One region of the Streptomyces sp. NPDC048416 genome, then DNA from elsewhere that is predicted to be linked to it. Evidence: riboswitches for the same ligand, from Rfam matches in the RefSeq annotation. Region 1 holds a riboswitch; the other holds the start of a gene.
What was found. A riboswitch is a leader RNA that binds a small molecule or an ion and turns the genes downstream of it on or off. The one in region 1 is predicted to bind glycine.
Positions count from the first base shown of each region.

Region 2: another riboswitch for glycine. It lies ahead of gcvP (aminomethyl-transferring glycine dehydrogenase); the one in region 1 lies ahead of gcvT (glycine cleavage system aminomethyltransferase GcvT).

Region 1 covers NZ_JBICXU010000004.1:288,276-296,779, forward strand. The annotation lists gene ACGFW5_RS07915 (ABC transporter substrate-binding protein) at 1-378, opposite strand, end outside; gene ACGFW5_RS07920 (ABC transporter permease) at 413-1,411, opposite strand; gene ACGFW5_RS07925 (enhanced serine sensitivity protein SseB C-terminal domain-containing protein) at 1,781-2,578, opposite strand; gene ACGFW5_RS07930 (enhanced serine sensitivity protein SseB) at 2,755-3,528, opposite strand; gene ACGFW5_RS07935 (AAA family ATPase) at 3,671-4,288, opposite strand; glycine riboswitch at 4,657-4,754, shown strand; gene gcvT (glycine cleavage system aminomethyltransferase GcvT) at 4,908-6,023, shown strand; gene gcvH (glycine cleavage system protein GcvH) at 6,124-6,498, shown strand; gene glyA (serine hydroxymethyltransferase) at 6,531-7,790, shown strand; gene ACGFW5_RS07955 (L-serine ammonia-lyase) at 7,947-8,504, shown strand, end outside.
Region 2 covers NZ_JBICXU010000014.1:6,905-15,408, reverse strand. The annotation lists gene ACGFW5_RS19230 (hypothetical protein) at 1-587, shown strand, start outside; gene ACGFW5_RS19225 (DUF5999 family protein) at 918-1,124, shown strand; gene gcvP (aminomethyl-transferring glycine dehydrogenase) at 1,245-4,130, opposite strand; glycine riboswitch at 4,324-4,431, opposite strand; gene ACGFW5_RS19215 (PRC-barrel domain-containing protein) at 4,567-4,944, shown strand; gene ACGFW5_RS19210 (DNA polymerase IV) at 4,860-6,470, opposite strand; gene ACGFW5_RS19205 (MerR family transcriptional regulator) at 6,542-7,129, opposite strand; gene ACGFW5_RS19200 (bifunctional nuclease family protein) at 7,475-7,948, opposite strand; gene ACGFW5_RS19195 (MerR family transcriptional regulator) at 8,002-8,504, opposite strand, start outside.

The sequences.
Region 1 (8,504 bases):
CCAGGTCTTGCCGCCGTCGCTGGACTCGCCCTTGCTCGCGGCGAGGTCGGGAACGAGGGTGTTGCCCTGCTGGCCCGCACCGGGCTTGAACGTCATCAGCGGGCGGGCGTACAGCCGGCTGAGGTTGTACATGTACGCGTAGTACGTGTTGCCGGGGTCGAACGAGTCCGGGACGTCGGACAGCTCGTAGGTGAGCGTCCCGCCCTTCTTGTCGGAGGCGTTGACGACACCCTTGGTCGCGGCGTTGACCCCGGCCGATTTTCCGTTGTCGCTCGAACTGTCGGCCTTGCTGCAGCCGGCGAGCAGCATGCTCGCACTTCCGATGACCGCTATCGCGGCCAGCGCTGACCTTCGCATGATGGGTGCTTTCCCCTCCATAGTCGGAAACTTGTTGGGCTCTCGGTGGCAGGCGTCAGCGACTGCGGGGGTCGAGAGCATCGCGCAGACCGTCGCCGAGCAGGTTGAACGCCAGGACGGTCACGAAGATGGCGAGGCCGGGCACGATCATGAATTCGGGATCGACCTGATAGAAGGTCACCGCTTCGCGGAGCATGCCGCCCCAGGAGGCCTGCGGGGGCTGGATGCCGACGCCGAGGAAGCTCAGGGAGGCCTCGAAGAGGATGTTGGTCGGGATGAGCAGCGTCGAGTAGACGGTGATCGGACCGACCAGGTTCGGCATCAGTTCCCGGAACAGGATGTACGGGCCTCGTGCGCCCATGCCCCGGGCGGCGTCCACGAACTCCCGCTCGCGCAGGGCGAGCGTCTGGCCGCGGACGATGCGGCCCAGGTAGGGCCAGTTGAAGAAGCCGATGACGAAGATCAGCACGCTCAGGTGCAGCGGCAGGCCGTTGAGGCCGAACGCGCCGCCCTGGAGGGTGGCCGAGATGGCGATGGCGAAAAGCAGGAGGGGGAAGGCGAGGAAGGTGTCCATCAGGCGGCTGATGATCGCGTCGACCCGGCCGCCGTAGTAGCCCGCGACGACACCCATGATCGCGCCGATGACGTTCGACAGGATGGTCGCGCCGAAGGCGACGACCAGCGACACCCAGGAGCCCTCCAGGACGCGGGTGGCGATGTCACGGCCGAACTTCGGGTCCACGCCCAGCGGGTGATCCAGGCTCATGCCGCCCATGCTGCCCGTGGGCAGCGAGGTGTCGGGGTCGATCAGGTTCTGGTGGAAGGCGTTGGGGTCGAGGCCGAACATCGCCTGAAGCGGACGCGAGAGGATCGCGACGAGGATCAGCAGGAGCACGATGACGCCGCCGGCGACGGCGACGCGGTCCTTCTTGAACCGGGTCCAGGCGATCTGACCCAGGGAACGACCCTCGATCTGTCCCTTTCCAGCACCCGCCAGCACGGCTTCCGGCTGCGCCTCGGCAGCCGTCCCGGTGGTCTCGATCGGTGCGGTCACGGTGAGCGACCCCTCTCGCCGGTGGTGACCGGCCTGCGCCTGCCGCGGATTGCGGCTTTGTCGACTTGCTCACGATCACGAGATCGTCGACCTCGTGTCTGAGTCGCGAGTCTTCAGCGTGTTCGCGATCACCCGCCAGATGTGACGGAGAAAGTATGCGCAACCGTGATGCGGAAAGAGGGTTTCCGTTATACGGACGCAGGTGAACGGGGGGCGGACACGCGGAAGTTGGGGCGCATGCGACGCCTGGGGCTATTGCACCCTTCGCCCCACCAGAACGGACATTCCCTTTGTGTGCAGAGGGAGTTGAGGGGCTTTGTACCGGTTGGGCGACTGTCCGTGGTGGACTCGGAACGGAAACGGAACGGCTCAGTACGCGCGGGGCGCGGGCGGCGGGTAGCCGTATCCGGGCGCCCCGGGAGCGTGACCGCCCTGTGCCTCACGGTCGTAGAACGGCCGGGCATGCGCTGTGAGCCACATGCCGACCGGGTCGTACGCGTCGGACATCGCGACCGTGGAGACCGCGAGCCCGTCCGGCACGGCCGCGACGGACTGCCGCATCATCGCCCGCACCGCGTCGACCGACCGTGCGCCGGTGTCGTAGAGATCGAGGCCGATGGCGAGGTAGGGCGTGCCGAGCGCCGGCTGCACCCAGGCGCGGCGCAGCGAGCGCACGGCCGGGGTGTGGTGCGCGTGCTGCGCGAGCAGGGCGTAGAACTGCGGTACCTCGACGGCCGGTTCGGACAGCCTCAAGGGTCCTGCGGGCATCCGGTCGAGGCCGGTCGCGATCCGCCGCAGATCCGTCCAGGGGATGCCGACCCCGCCGCCGGGGGCGTGCGGATTGAGCCAGACCCCGTACCGGTCGGGGTAGAGGGCGCGGGCGACGTCGAGGGCGGCGGCCACTTCGTGTGCCCGGTTCCAGCCGCTTGCGGAGAGCTCCTGCACGGAGGTCACGCAGGGCGCGTACGCGACGCCGTCGACCTCCATGTTTCCGTACTGCGCGTCCGGCGAGCCCGGCCGGCCGTTCCACAGCAGCATCCAGAGCCGGCCGGACGCGGGGTCGGCGAGGGCGTGGAGCAGCGCCTCGTACGCGTCGTAGCGCCCGGGCGTCACCTGGCGCAGCATGTGCTCGACCTGCCCGGCCGCCGCGGTGCCTGACGCGCTCACCCTGGGTTCCGCCCCTCTTCGATCCACCGTGCCGACGCCTGCGCCGCCCCTCAGCCTCACAGCCCCGGGCACACGCGTGCGGCTGCGGGGCTGCAAGGGTCATGAAACCAGGTTAAGGCGCCGTACAGACACCGCCATGGTTCGGCGAAGACCTGCCGTCACGCACCCGGCGGTCGCTACGGGACCCGCGCGTAGAAGGGGCGGACCCGGTCGCGCATCCAGGTGGCGACCGGATCCTGGGTCACGTCGAGCAGGACCAGGTGGACCGGCCAGGCCACCGGGACCCGGTCGAGCGCGCGGCCCAGTGCCTCCATGGGGGCGCCGCGGCCCGCGCCGTCCCAGGTGGAGAACTCCACGCCGATGAAGAGCGTGGGCGACTCGCCCTCGATGGAGGCGAGCGCGCGGCGGGCGCTGAGCACCACGCCGGTCGCCTCGAACTCGGTGGCCGCGGCGCTCAGGAAGTCGACCGGATCCTCCTGCCAGTCCGGCTCGAAGAGGCGTACCCGGGCGCCGGACGCGGGTCCGTCGAGTGCGGTACGTCCGGTACGGCACAGCTCGGCGACGGCGGGCGGCGGCAGTGGCATGCCCACGGCGCCCTCGGGGTTGACCACGATGCCGAGCTGCGGCGGCAGACCGCGGGCGAACTCGACGGCCGGGGCCACCGCGAACGACATGTGGGAGCCGACACACTGGCGGAACTGCTGCTCGGAGCTGTAGACGGGCACGTAGGGCGCGCCGTCGAGCTCCATGGTGGGCAGATCGAGGTCGGTGCTGTCCTGGCTGCCGCCGTTGGGCAGCGGCACCCAGACCGCGTTGCGGCCCAATACCTCTATCAGGCGCGGGCCCGCGTCGGGATGGCCGACGGCGGCCGCCAGGACCTCTTCGAGCTCGTTGCCCGGCCAGCCTCCGCCGCCGAGCGGGTGCGCGAACGCCTGCTCCGGAAAGTTCATGTGCTGTCCTTCTCCCCCGACTGCCTGCCGGCTTCTCCCCCGACGGTCCGCCGGCCTGCACGGCCGTACCCCACGACCCTAACGCCGTACGCGCGGCAGCGGGAAAGCCGCCGCGCGAGGGACCCGCGCCCGCGTCCCGGCGCTACTCGGTGAAGCCGATCCGTCGCAGTACGCACGCCGACTCCCGGTCGAGCAGGACCGCGGTGGCGCAGCCGGTCGGCAGCCGTCCGGCCTCCACCTGGGCGATGAGGCGGCGGGCCGCGCCGCGGTGCCGGGCGAAGGCGTACGCCGAGACCCAGCGGCCCCGGGCGGCCTGGCCCTCCAGCGCGGTGCCGGCCGGCACGTCGAGCACGACCAGGCGCAGCGCGCGTCCCCTGCGCCGGGCTCCGCGTCCGAGCCAGTGCCGCACCCACGCCTGGGTTCCGCAGTCGTGCACGACGAGGCTGTCGCCGGAGCGCAGCGCCCACCAGGTCCTGGCGAAGTGCGCGGTGCGGGTGAGCGGGCGGTACAGGGCGTACGGAATGCCGGGCAGCCTGCGCTGCCAGGCGAGCCGGGTGTCCTGCGAGTCGATGCGGCGGTCAGTGACGGTGCGCCGCATCAGGGTCGTCTTGCCGCTGCCGGGCAGGCCCGACACCACGACGACGTCGCCCGCGTCGAACAACAGCTCCGCCGGGGTCCGCTCGGGCCGGCCGCGCAGATCACGTACGACCCCGCCCGTCACCGCCCCGTTCACGGCCCCGCCCGTCACCGCCCCGTCCACGGCCCCGCCCGTCACCGCCCCGTCCACGGCCCCGCCCGTCGCCACCCCGTCCACGGCCCCGTCCACGGCCCCGCCTGTCACCTCTTCCTCGGCTGCCGTCTCCCGCGCCCGCCGTGCGCGTGGCACCGGCAGCGCCCGGCCGGCGGCGTCGGGCGCGGGCGCGTCCTGACGCCGCGCCGCCGGGCCGTCCTGTGGAGCGGGGACCTCCCGCATCTGTCCCGTCTCGCGTCCCACCGTCATGGCACTCCCCCCTGTTCGCTTCCGCGTCCCTTGCCCACGGAGTGTAAAGAGTGAGTAATAGGTCACCGTCGATGTGCCGCTTCCGGGATGCGTGCAATGATGTGCGCGCCAACTGCATACCGGCCGTTCGAATCCGCGCGGGAGAGTCCTCAGCAGCTGTGAGCTGGGGCGCCGAAGGAGCAAGTTCCTCCCTTGAATCTCTCAGGCCCCGTACCGCGCGGGTGAGGCAGATCTGAAAAGCGGGCCGTCCCCTGCCGGGCGGCCCCACCCAAGGTGCAAGCCGTGCCGCGCAGCGCGCGACGGTGAACCTCTCAGGTTCCGATGACAGATGGGGAGGATGTCCTCGACCGTCATGCCCCGGGACCTTGGAGCACCATCCATGAGCAACACCCCCCGCCTCACCTCCCTCGATGCCCTGCATCGCTCGCTGGGTGCCACGATGACCGACTTCGCGGGCTGGGACATGCCGCTGCGGTACGGGAGCGAGCGCGACGAGCACACCGCCGTCCGCACCCGCGCCGGGCTCTTCGACCTCTCCCACATGGGTGAGATCACCGTCACCGGGCCCGAGGCCATGAAGGCGCTCAACTACGCGCTCGTCGGCAACATCGCCACCATCGGCGTGGGCCGCGCCCGGTACACGATGATCTGCCAGGAGGATGGCGGGATCGTCGACGACCTGATCGTCTACCGGCTGGGCGAGACCGAGTACATGGTGGTCGCCAACGCGGGCAACGCGCAGATCGTGCTCGACGCGATCACCGGGCGCGCGGCCGGCTTCGACGCCGAGGTCCGCGACGACCGCGACGCCTACGCCCTGATCGCGGTCCAGGGCCCCGAGTCCCCCGGCATCCTGAAGTCCGTCACCGACGCCGACCTGGACGGCCTGAAGTACTACGCCGGTCTGCCCGGCACCGTCGCGGGCGTGCCGGCGCTCATCGCCCGCACCGGCTACACCGGCGAGGACGGCTTCGAGCTGTTCGTGGCGCCCGAGCACGCCGAGCAGCTGTGGCGCGCGCTGACCGAGGCCGGAAAGGACGCCGGCCTGGTGCCGTGCGGCCTGTCCTGCCGCGACACGCTGCGCCTTGAGGCGGGCATGCCGCTGTACGGGCACGAGCTGACCACCGCGCTCACCCCGTTCGACGCGGGGCTCGGCCGGGTCGTGAAGTTCGAGAAGGACGGCGACTTCGTGGGCCGTACGGCCCTGGAGGCCGCCGCCGAGAAGGCGGAGACCAACCCGCCGCGCAAGCTCGTCGGGTTGATCGCCGAGGGCCGCCGGGTGCCGCGCGCCGGGTTCTCGGTCGTCGCGGCCGGCGAGGTCGTCGGCGAGGTCACCTCGGGCGCCCCCTCGCCGACGCTGGGCAGGCCGATCGCCATCGCGTACGTCGACGCCGCGCACGCCGCGCCCGGCACCACGGGCGTCGGCATCGACATCCGCGGGACGCACGAGGCGTACGAGGTCGTCGCGCTCCCCTTCTACAAGCGCCAGAAGTGACGATCGCCTCCCTTCGGCATCCCGTTTCCCGTCTCGCTGTCCAAGACACTCGACGAGACCCCGTCAGCAGCACTCCCCCGCGTACAGGAGAATCCAGGTCATGAGCAACCCCCAGCAGCTGCGCTACAGCAAGGAGCACGAGTGGCTGTCGAACGCCGAGAACGGCGTGTCGACGGTCGGGATCACGGAGCACGCGGCCAACGCGCTCGGTGACGTCGTGTACGTACAGCTTCCCGAGGTGGGCGACGCGGTGACCGCGGGCGAGACCTGCGGCGAGCTGGAGTCCACCAAGTCGGTCAGCGACCTGTACTCCCCGGTCACCGGCGAGATCACCGCCGTCAACCAGGACGTCGTGGACGACCCGTCGCTGGTCAACTCGGCCCCCTTCGAGGGCGGTTGGCTGTTCAAGGTGAAGCTCACGGACGAGCCGGACGACCTGCTCTCCGCCGACGAGTACACCGCATTCGCCAGCTGACCTAGAGACCACAGGGATACAGGGATCGTCTGATGTCGCTTCTGAACCAGCCCCTCCACGAGCTGGACCCGGACGTCGCCGCCGCCGTCGACGCCGAGCTCCACCGTCAGCAGTCCACCCTCGAAATGATCGCGTCGGAGAACTTCGCTCCGGTCGCGGTCATGGAGGCCCAGGGCTCGGTCCTCACCAACAAGTACGCCGAGGGCTACCCGGGCCGCCGCTACTACGGCGGCTGCGAGCACGTCGACGTGGTCGAGCAGATCGCGATCGACCGCATCAAGGCGCTGTTCGGCGCCGAGGCCGCCAATGTGCAGCCCCACTCGGGCGCGCAGGCCAACGCGGCCGCGATGTTCGCGCTGCTCAAGCCGGGCGACACGATCATGGGCCTCAACCTGGCCCACGGCGGTCACCTGACCCACGGCATGAAGATCAACTTCTCCGGCAAGCTCTACAACGTGGTCCCGTACCACGTGGACGAGACCGGCGAGGTCGACATGGCCGAGGTCGAGCGCCTGGCCAAGGAGTCCAAGCCGCAGCTGATCGTGGCCGGCTGGTCCGCCTACCCGCGCCGGCTGGACTTCGCCGCGTTCCGCCGCATCGCGGACGAGGTCGGCGCGTACCTGATGGTCGACATGGCCCACTTCGCGGGCCTGGTCGCCGCGGGTCTGCACCCCAACCCGGTGCCGCACGCCCACGTCGTGACCACCACCACGCACAAGACCCTCGGCGGTCCGCGCGGCGGTGTCATCCTGTCGACGCAGGAGCTCGCCAAGAAGATCAACTCGGCGGTCTTCCCCGGTCAGCAGGGTGGTCCCCTGGAGCACGTCATCGCGGCGAAGGCGGTGTCCTTCAAGGTCGCGGCCTCCCCCGAGTTCAAGGAGCGCCAGCAGCGCACCCTGGACGGCGCCCGGATCCTGGCCGAGCGCCTGGTCCAGGACGACGTGTTGGCCGTCGGCGTCGACGTCCTGACCGGCGGCACCGATGTGCACCTGGTCCTGGTGGACCTGCGCAACTCCGAGCTCGACGGCCAGCAGGCCGAGGACCGTCTCCACGAGGTCGGGATCACGGTCAACCGGAACGCGATCCCGAACGACCCGCGGCCGCCGATGGTGACCTCCGGTCTGCGCATCGGCACCCCGGCGCTCGCCACGCGCGGCTTCGGCGACGAGGACTTCCGCGAGGTGGCCGACATCATCGCCGAGGCCCTGAAGCCGGAGTTCGACAAGGACGCCCTCTCGGCGCGCGTGTCCGCTCTGGCCGCCAAGCACCCGCTGTACCCCGGCCTGAAGTAATTTCGTACGCTTTCGTTCTCGGTCCGTCCGGTACGAAGCCCCGGGGCACCGCGCACACTGGTAGTGAGCGCGGTGCCCCATCCCATGCTGTGCCCCCTTTGCTCTGCACCACCTCGGCAGACAACGGCGTCCACCCACCCCCACAAGGAGTCTCCCGTGGCCATCTCGGTGTTCGACCTGTTCTCGATCGGCATCGGCCCGTCCAGCTCCCACACCGTCGGCCCGATGCGGGCGGCGCGGATGTTCGCGGCGCGCCTGAAGAACGAGGGCCTGATCGCCCACACCACGCGGATACGGGCCGAACTGTACGGTTCGCTCGGCGCCACCGGTCACGGCCACGGCACCCCGAAGGCGGTCCTGCTGGGCCTTGAGGGCGACTCGCCCCGCACCGTCGACGTGGAGAGTGCCGACGCGCGGGTGGAGCAGATCAAGGAGTCGGGCCGGCTCAACGTGCTCGGCATGCACGAGATCGACTTCGCCTACGACGACGACCTGGTCCTGCACCGCCGCAAGGCCCTGCCCTACCACGCCAACGGCATGACGGTCTTCGCCTACGACGTCGACGGCGAGCTGGTCCTGGAGAAGACGTACTACTCGGTCGGCGGCGGCTTCATCGTCGACGAGACCGTGCTTGCACAGGAGGGCGCGGCGGGCGACAACCCGATCGTGCCGGACGACACCGTGCTCAAGCACCCCTTCCGCACCGGCGACGAG
Region 2 (8,504 bases), on a different contig from region 1:
TGCCGCTGCATGTCCCCCCGGCCCCCGCGCCCGCCCTGCGCAGCGTCCTCGCGGCACTCGGTTCCCCCACCGCCGTCCGCGAGGCCCGCACCCCGGCCCTCCGCTCCGCCCCAGGCCCCCTCACCCCCGAACTCCCGCTCCCGCTCCATGTGCTGGACGGAATCACCTCGGGCGGCCGGGCCGCGCGCACCCGCCTGGCCGGATGGCGCTTCCTGATCAGCGACCGCGACCATCCGGTCGCCGCCGCCGACACCCGGCTGACCCCGGACGGCTGGGCCTTCTCGCACTTCTTCGAAGGCCCCTACATCGCCTCGACCGGGCGCGCCCTGCGCCAGGCCGAACTCCTCGCCACCCACTACCAGCCCCGGCTCCTCTCGGTCCCCGAGCTGTACATGCTCACGCTGTGGCTGCACGAGGACACCACCGCGGACGGCGCGTCGGGCGCGCCCGCGCCCCACGACCTCCTGGTGCCGCTCGCCCCCGCCCCGCCCGGCATCTGCTCCCATCGCCCGCTGCGCGTCAGCGAGCTCCTGCCCGTACTGACTCTGCGTCTCACCCCGGCTCCGCTGCTCGGGCAGGCCGTCTGAGCCGACGCCCGACGCCGCCCGAAAAAATGTGCCCCGCGACCGGTGTGGTCGCGGGGCCTGGTGTGTCTATGCTGCGTACGCGCTCCTGCGCCATCCGGGCTAGTCCCGTCGGGCCACGCCAGAACCACCCGAAAAGACAGGGCAGTTGAACTGAACCGTCCGCACGGGTGATACGTCAGTAAGCAGTAGGAAGCGCTGCCGCGAAATCCCTGCGGATTGACTCCCGTGGGGCAACACTGGGATCGACCGACCGACTGACTACGGGGGGCGGCCATGAACAACGCATCAAGCCGCAGCACACTCACCACGACGCAGCGAAAGAACGCATCCATGTGCCAGCACAAGCCAGCCTGTCCGACAGCCTTCTCCGCCGACCGGGAAGCCGCGAGGCCCGTGGCACGCCACCCGGAGCAGGGCTGGAGCCTGCTGTGCAACGGCGTCCTGCTCTTCGAGGACACCGGTGAGCTCCTTCCGGACGGGCAGATCATCGCCCCGCACCGGTCGCTCACCGCGGAGCAGGTGGCGACCGCCGCCTAGGCGGCCTCGTACGGGCAGCAGTTCCCGTACCGAGGGGTCCGCGGCGGACTCGTCCGGTACGGACACACAAGGGCCGGCCCGGGGGAACGCACCCCGAACCGGCCCTCACGCATGTGCGGATCAGTGGTCGTACTCGTCCAGCGGCGGGCAGGAGCAGACCAGGTTGCGGTCGCCGAAGGCACCGTCGATGCGGCGCACCGGCGGCCAGTACTTGTCGGCGGCCGACACACCGGCCGGGAAGACGGCGTCCTCACGGCTGTAGGCGTGGTTCCACTCGCCGCCGAGCGCGGCCGCGGTGTGCGGGGCGTTCGCGAGCGGGTTGTCGTCGGCCGGCCAGGCGCCGGATGCGACCTTCTCGATCTCGCCGCGGATCGCGATCATCGTGTCGCAGAACCGGTCGATCTCGCCCAGGTCCTCGGACTCGGTGGGCTCGATCATCAGCGTGCCGGCCACCGGGAACGACATGGTCGGCGCGTGGAAGCCGTAGTCGATCAGGCGCTTGGCGATGTCGTCGACGCTGACGCCGGTCGACTTCGACAGCGGCCGCAGGTCCACGATGCACTCGTGCGCGACGAGTCCGTTGGGGCCCGTGTACAGCACCGGGTAGTGCGGCTCCAGACGCTTGGCAATGTAGTTGGCGGCGAGCACGGCGACCTGGGTCGCCCGCTTGAGGCCTTCACCGCCCATGAGACGTACGTACGCCCACGAGATGGGCAGGATGCCCGCCGAGCCCCACGGGGCGGCCGAGATCGGACCGACGCCGGTGGCCGGGCCGGCGGACGGCTGGAGGGGGTGGTTGGGCAGGTACGGCGCGAGGTGGGCGCGCACGCCGACCGGGCCGACGCCGGGGCCGCCGCCGCCGTGCGGGATGCAGAACGTCTTGTGCAGGTTGAGGTGCGAGACATCGCCGCCGAACTTGCCCGGCTTGGCGAGCCCGACCAGCGCGTTGAGGTTGGCGCCGTCGACGTACACCTGGCCGCCGGCCTCGTGGACCAGGCCGCAGATCTCGGCGACGTGCTCCTCGAACACACCGTGCGTGGACGGGTAGGTGATCATCAGGACCGAGAGCTCGTCGCGGTACTGCTCGATCTTGGCGCGCAGGTCGGCGGCGTCTACCTCGCCGTCGTCGGCGGTCTTGACGACGACGACCTTCATGCCCGCCATCACGGCGCTCGCGGCGTTGGTGCCGTGCGCGGAGGACGGGATGAGGCAGATGGTGCGCTGGGTGTCGCCGTTGGCGCGGTGATAGGCGCGGACCGCGAGCAGGCCCGCGAGTTCGCCCTGGGAGCCGGCGTTGGGCTGGATCGACACGGCGTCGTACCCGGTGACCTCGGCAAGGCGCTCCTCCAGCTCGCGGATGAGCGTGAGGTAACCGGCGGCCTGGTCGACGGGCGCGAAGGGGTGGATCTGCCCGAACTCGGGCCAGGTCACCGGCTCCATCTCGGTCGTCGCGTTCAGCTTCATGGTGCAGGAGCCGAGCGGGATCATGCCGCGGTCCAGCGCGTAGTCACGGTCGGCCAGCTTGCGCAGATAACGCAGCATCGCCGTCTCGGAGCGGTGCTGGTGGAAGACCGGATGGGTCAGGAAGTCGTCGCTGCGCAGCAGGGCGGCCGGCAGGGTGTCGGCGGCCGTGGTGTCCAGCGCCTCCACATCGGCGTCGGCGCCGAACGCGGCCCACACGGCGCCCAGTTGGGCCCGCGTGGTGGTCTCGTCGCAGGCGATGGTGACGGTGTCGGCGTCGACCAGGTGGAGGTTGACCCCGCCTTCGCGGGCGGCGGCGACGGCCTGGGCTGCCCTGCCCGGCACGCGGACGGTCAGCGTGTCGAAGAAGGCCTCGTGGGCGACGTCGACACCGGCGGCCTTCAGGCCGTCGGCGAGCAGCACGGCGTACCGGTGGGTGCGCTGCGCGATCTGCTTCAGGCCGTCCGGGCCGTGGTAGACGGCGTACATCCCGGCCATGACGGCGAGCAGCACCTGGGCGGTGCAGATGTTGCTGGTGGCCTTCTCGCGGCGGATGTGCTGCTCGCGGGTCTGAAGGGCCAGACGGTAGGCCTTGTTGCCGTCGGCGTCGACGGAGACGCCGACCAGGCGGCCGGGCAGGCTGCGGGCGAACTTCTCCTGGACGGCCATGAAGCCGGCGTGCGGGCCGCCGAAGCCCATCGGGACGCCGAAGCGCTGGGTGGTGCCGACGGCGATGTCCGCGCCGAGCGAGCCCGGCGAGGCGAGGAGGGTGAGGGCGAGGAGGTCGGCGGCGACGGTGACGATCGCGCCCAGCTCGTGCGCGGCGTCGATGACCGGCTTGAGGTCGCGGACCTGGCCGGAGGCACCGGGGTACTGGAGCAGCACGCCGAAGACGCCGCGCTCGGCGACCTCGGCCGGGATGCCCTCGCTCAGGTCGGCGACGACGACCTCGACACCGGTCGGCTCGGCGCGTGTCTGGATCACGGCGACGGTCTGCGGCAGGGTGTCGGCGTCGATGAGGTAGACCCCGCCCTTGACCTTGCCGACGCGCCGCGAGAGCGCAAGGGCCTCGGCGGCGGCGGTGCCCTCGTCGAGCAGCGAGGCGCCCGAGGTCGGCAGGCCGGTCAGCTCGGCGACCATCGTCTGGAAGTTGAGCAGTGCCTCAAGGCGGCCCTGCGAGATCTCCGGCTGGTAGGGCGTGTACGCCGTGTACCAGGCCGGGTTCTCCATGACGTTGCGCAGGATCACCGGCGGCGTGAACGTGCCGTAGTAGCCCAGGCCGATCATGGGGGCGAGCACCTGGTTGCGGTCGGCGAGCTGTCGCAGCTCGGCCAGCACCTCGGCCTCGGTCCGCGCATCGGGCAGCCCCAGCGCCCCGGCGCTCTTGATGACGTCGGGAACGGCAGCGGCGGTCAGCTCGTCGAGCGAGCCGTATCCGACCTGCGCGAGCATCTTCGCCTGGGCCTCGGCATCGGGCCCGATGTGGCGCTGCTCGAAGGGAATGCCACGCTCCAGCTGACTGAGCGGAATGCGGTTGGCGGTCATGACGGAGGCCTCCTGGTCGCACGACCTGCGAGGGGCACCACGGCGCGGGTGCCCGGACGGCCTCCCCCTCTGTCATCTCAACCTGAGAGCTTCACCGGGCGCATGATGGCGACCCGGCTTTCACCGTCGGTGAGGAAAGGTTCCGTCCGGGCAGCGATGCCCGTACGTACCCCGTCCTGCTTTCCAGAGTGACCTCGTCCGTGCGGTCCGTGGGCCTGAGAGATTCCGGGGAGGATTTGCTCCTTCGGCGCCCGCCAGTGCACTCAAGGAGTACGCCGGAGGGCTCTCCCGCACGGGGTCAGCAGCCGTTTGCCAGCCTACCAGCGCGCTCCGAGCCGATTCTTTGTTCAACTGCTCAAGTGGCCAACACCCCGGATGTGCACTTTTGTAGTGCTTATGGAGCAGTTGTAACCAGTTGCGACCAATTGGAGGGACCGTGCAGACCGATATCGATCCGCGCAGCCTGATCGGCCGCAAGGCATACGACCGCAATGGACGCAAGATCGGAACGGTGGACGAGGTCTACCTCGACGATGCGACGGGCGCACCGGAGTGGGCCGCCGTGCGCACCGGTCTTTTCAGCCGCGACGCCTTCGTCCCCCTGGACCCGAGCACCGTCATCGGCGAGGCGCTTCACGTCCCCTTCGAGCGCGGCCTGATCAAGGACGCGCCGGACTTCGGCGTGGGCCGCCACCTCTCCCCCGACCAGGAGCTTCAGCTCTATCACCACTACGGCCTGGACATCGCGGCCCCCGATCCCGGCCCGCCGCCGTCCGACCGTGACTTCGGCCGGCTCGCGGGCGGCGACTCCTGACCCCTTTCGTCCCTGCCCACGCTCGCCTCTCCCGCGTCGCCCTCACGGGCGGCCGCCGCCCGGCCGCACCGTTCCGCCTCCCCGGTGCCGGCCCCCGGGCACGCCGCCGTGTCCTCCCCGGTGCCCGCGCCGGTGTCCGCGCCCGTATCCGCCTCGGTGTCCGCCCCCGCATCCGCCTCCGTGCTCTCCACCAGGGCCAGCGGCTCCGATGGCGTAAGGCCGGGATCGTCCACCCTGAATGTCCGCACCCGCCCCGGCGCCGACGCCGTCGGGGTCTCGAAGCGCACGGTGACGCGCCCGACGCCGCTGCCCTGCACCCACCCCGGGCCGTACTCGCTGTGCCGCACGTCGTGCCCGGCCAGCCAGCGCCGCTGAGCCGGGTCCTCCACGGCCTCGGTCTGCGCGGCCACGGCCGCCTCCTCGTCCTGCGGCTCCTCGTGCGCCGCCCGCTCCCCCGCCGCCTGGGCGAACAGGTCCTCCTGCGTGAAGTCCGCGAGCCCGGTGACCCCCACACCGAGCAGACGCACGCCGCCCGTGGTGTCCACGGAGTCGAGCAGCCGCCCGGCCGCTTCGCGCACCACCGCCACGTCGTCCGTGGGCCCGCGCAGCGTCTCGGACCGGGTCAGTGTCGAGAAGTCGTAGCGCCTGACCTTGAGCACGATGGTGCGGCCGGAGTGCCCCGAGTCCCGCAGCCGCCGCACACAGCGCTCCGCGAGCCGCCCGACCTCGGTCGTGATCCGCACCCGGTCGTGCAGGTCGACATCGAAGGTGTCCTCCACGGACACCGACTTGGCGTCGCGCTCGGCCACCACGGGCCGGTCGTCGAACCCGGAGGCCATGCGGTACAGCGACGCCCCGTGCGACTTCCCCAGCAGCCGTACGAGCTCGTCCTCACCCGCCTCCGCGAGGTCGGCCACGGTCGTCATCCCGGCCCGCCGCAGGTGCTCCCCGGTGGCGGGGCCCACGCCCGGCAGGGTGCGCACCGGCATCGGGGCCAGGAGCTCACGCTCGGTGCCGGGCTGTATCAAGAGCAGCCCGTCCGGCTTGGCCCCCTCCGAGGCGATCTTGGCCAGCATCTTGGATCCGGCGAGGCCGACCGAGCCGCTGAGCCCGGTGACCGCTCTGATGTCCCTGCGCAGCCGCTCACCGGCCTCCCGCGCCGCCGACGCCCCGAAGGCCACCCCGCCGGCCTCCAGGTCCACGAAGGCCTCGTCCAGGCTCAGCGGTTCGACCAGCGGCGACAGGCCTCGTAGCAGCTCCATCACCTGCTCGCTGATCGTGCGGTACAGCTGGAAGCGCGGCACGAGATACGCGGCATTGGGACACAGGCGCCTGGCCTGGGCCATCGGCATCGCGGAGCGCACCCCGAACCGTCTCGCCTCGTACGACGCCGTCGAGACGACGCCGCGCGGCCCGAGACCGCCCACGACGACCGGCTTTCCGCGCAGGCTCGGCTTCGACGCCTGCTCTGCGGCGGCGAAGAAGGCATCCATGTCCAGATGCAGGATGGTCGGCGCGGCTCTCACATCTTCGATGCTGCCGTACGCCACTGACAATCACGCCACTGCCGATCGGGCGCGGCGCCGCCGTCAGGGCGTCAGACCGCCCGGTTGCGGCGCCTGGCCAGCTCATCGGCGGGATTGTGCCCGACCAGGGTCTCCCCCGTGTCGACGCGCTCGCCGTGCAGCTGCGAAAGGGCCGCCTCGACGTCCCGCCACACCACACCCACGGCGATCCCGAAGACGCCCTGGCCGCCCTGGAGCAGGTTCACGACCTCGTCCGGCGACGAACACTCGTAGACCGTGGCCCCGTCGCTCATCAGCGTCATCCGCTCCAGATCACGAAATCCGCGCTCGCGCAGGTGCTGTACGGCGGCGCGGATGTTCTGCAGGGCCACACCGGTGTCGAGGAAACGCTTGACGATCTTCAGGACGACGACGTCCCGGAAACTGTAGAGACGCTGGGTGCCCGAGCCGTAGGCCGGACGCACACTGGGCTCCACCAGGCCGGTACGCGCCCAGTAGTCGAGCTGTCGGTAGGTGATGCCCGCCGCCGCGCACGCGGTCGGCCCCCGGTATCCGATGGTCTCGGTGGCCGGATCGTCCGCACCGCCGTGAAGCGGGTACGGCCCGTTTTCTCCCGGACGTCGTCCGGGAGCGCCCCCTGCCGTACCGTCGCCGCTCATTTTCACGCCGACCCTCCGTCCTTGACCTGCCCACTCGACGGTAGGCAGTCACTCGGGGTGCGTCAACGATCGCCACACTCGGCACGCCGAGTGATAATCACCCTGAGGGTGGTTTCCCGTGACTCTCTTGCGGGAAAAGCTACTCGAATGTGCCGAAACGTCACCAGCGCACTTGCCGCGCGCGGCACCGCTCCCAGGGCCGCCGGATCACGCGTTTGCGGTGCTCACCGGCTGTCGGATCCGGCCGGATCCAACGGGACCCGACGGCAACCGACGGGATTCGCCGGGACCCGACGGGATTCGCCGTGATCCGGCCGGCTGCTGGATCTCAGCGGCCGGTGGCCCTCACTGGCTGTTGGTTCCGAAGTCCTCGGGCGAGATCTGGTCGAGGAATTCGCGGAACTTCTCCACCTCGTCCTCCTGCTCGTCCGGGATGGCGATGCCGGCGTCGTCCAGGACCCCGTCACTGCCGTAGATCGGCGTGCCGGTGCGCAGTGCCAGCGCTATGGCGTCGGACGGCCGGGCGCTCACCTCCACCCCACTGGCAAAGACCAGCTCCGCGTAGAAGACGCCTTCGCGCAGGTCCGTGATGCGGACCTCGGTCAGCTCCTGGCCCACGGCCTCCAGCACGTCCTTGAAAAGGTCGTGCGTCAGCGGCCGCGCCGGAGCCATCCCCTGCTGGGCGAAGGCAATCGCGGTCGCCTCCCCTGGACCGATCCAGATGGGGAGGTACCGATCGCCTCCCACTTCACGCAGGAGCACGATCGGTTGGTTGGAGGGCATTTCCACCCGGACACCCACGACGTCGAGCTCGTTCACACAGCAACCCTAGGACGTGCTCGGCAGGTTTGGGTAGTCGGGCACCTACAAGATCAGTGAAGCCGGACACCCAGGGCGGTCTGCACGAGCGCCGCGTGCAGCCGCACGGAGAGCGCCGCGAGCTCCTTGGTGGTGGCCTCCGCATGGGCCCTGGTCTGCGGATTGCGGTGCAAACGCAGGGGTGCCACGACCTGCTCGATCAGGCCCGCCTCACGGTCCGCGGCGGCCTTCATGGCCCGCAGATGGCGCGGTTCCAGACCAAATCGCCCCAGATCCGCCACAAGGCGTGCCACGTTCACCGACTCGGCCTCGAAACCGCCCTCCGGCCCCGGCGTGAGCAGCCCGTACGACTCCCATTCGGCCAGCTCCGCCTCGGTGACCTCGGCGGCCGCCATCAGCTCCGCCCGGCCCACCCGGGCGGCCGTGGGCCGGTCGGGATCCGGCTCGCCCAGCGCGTCGAACGGCTCCCGGGATCCCCCCGGCGCCGGCAGCGAGGGCTGCTCGCCGCGGCTGAGCGCGTCCAGGTGCTCGCGGATGACCCTGAGCGGCAGATAGT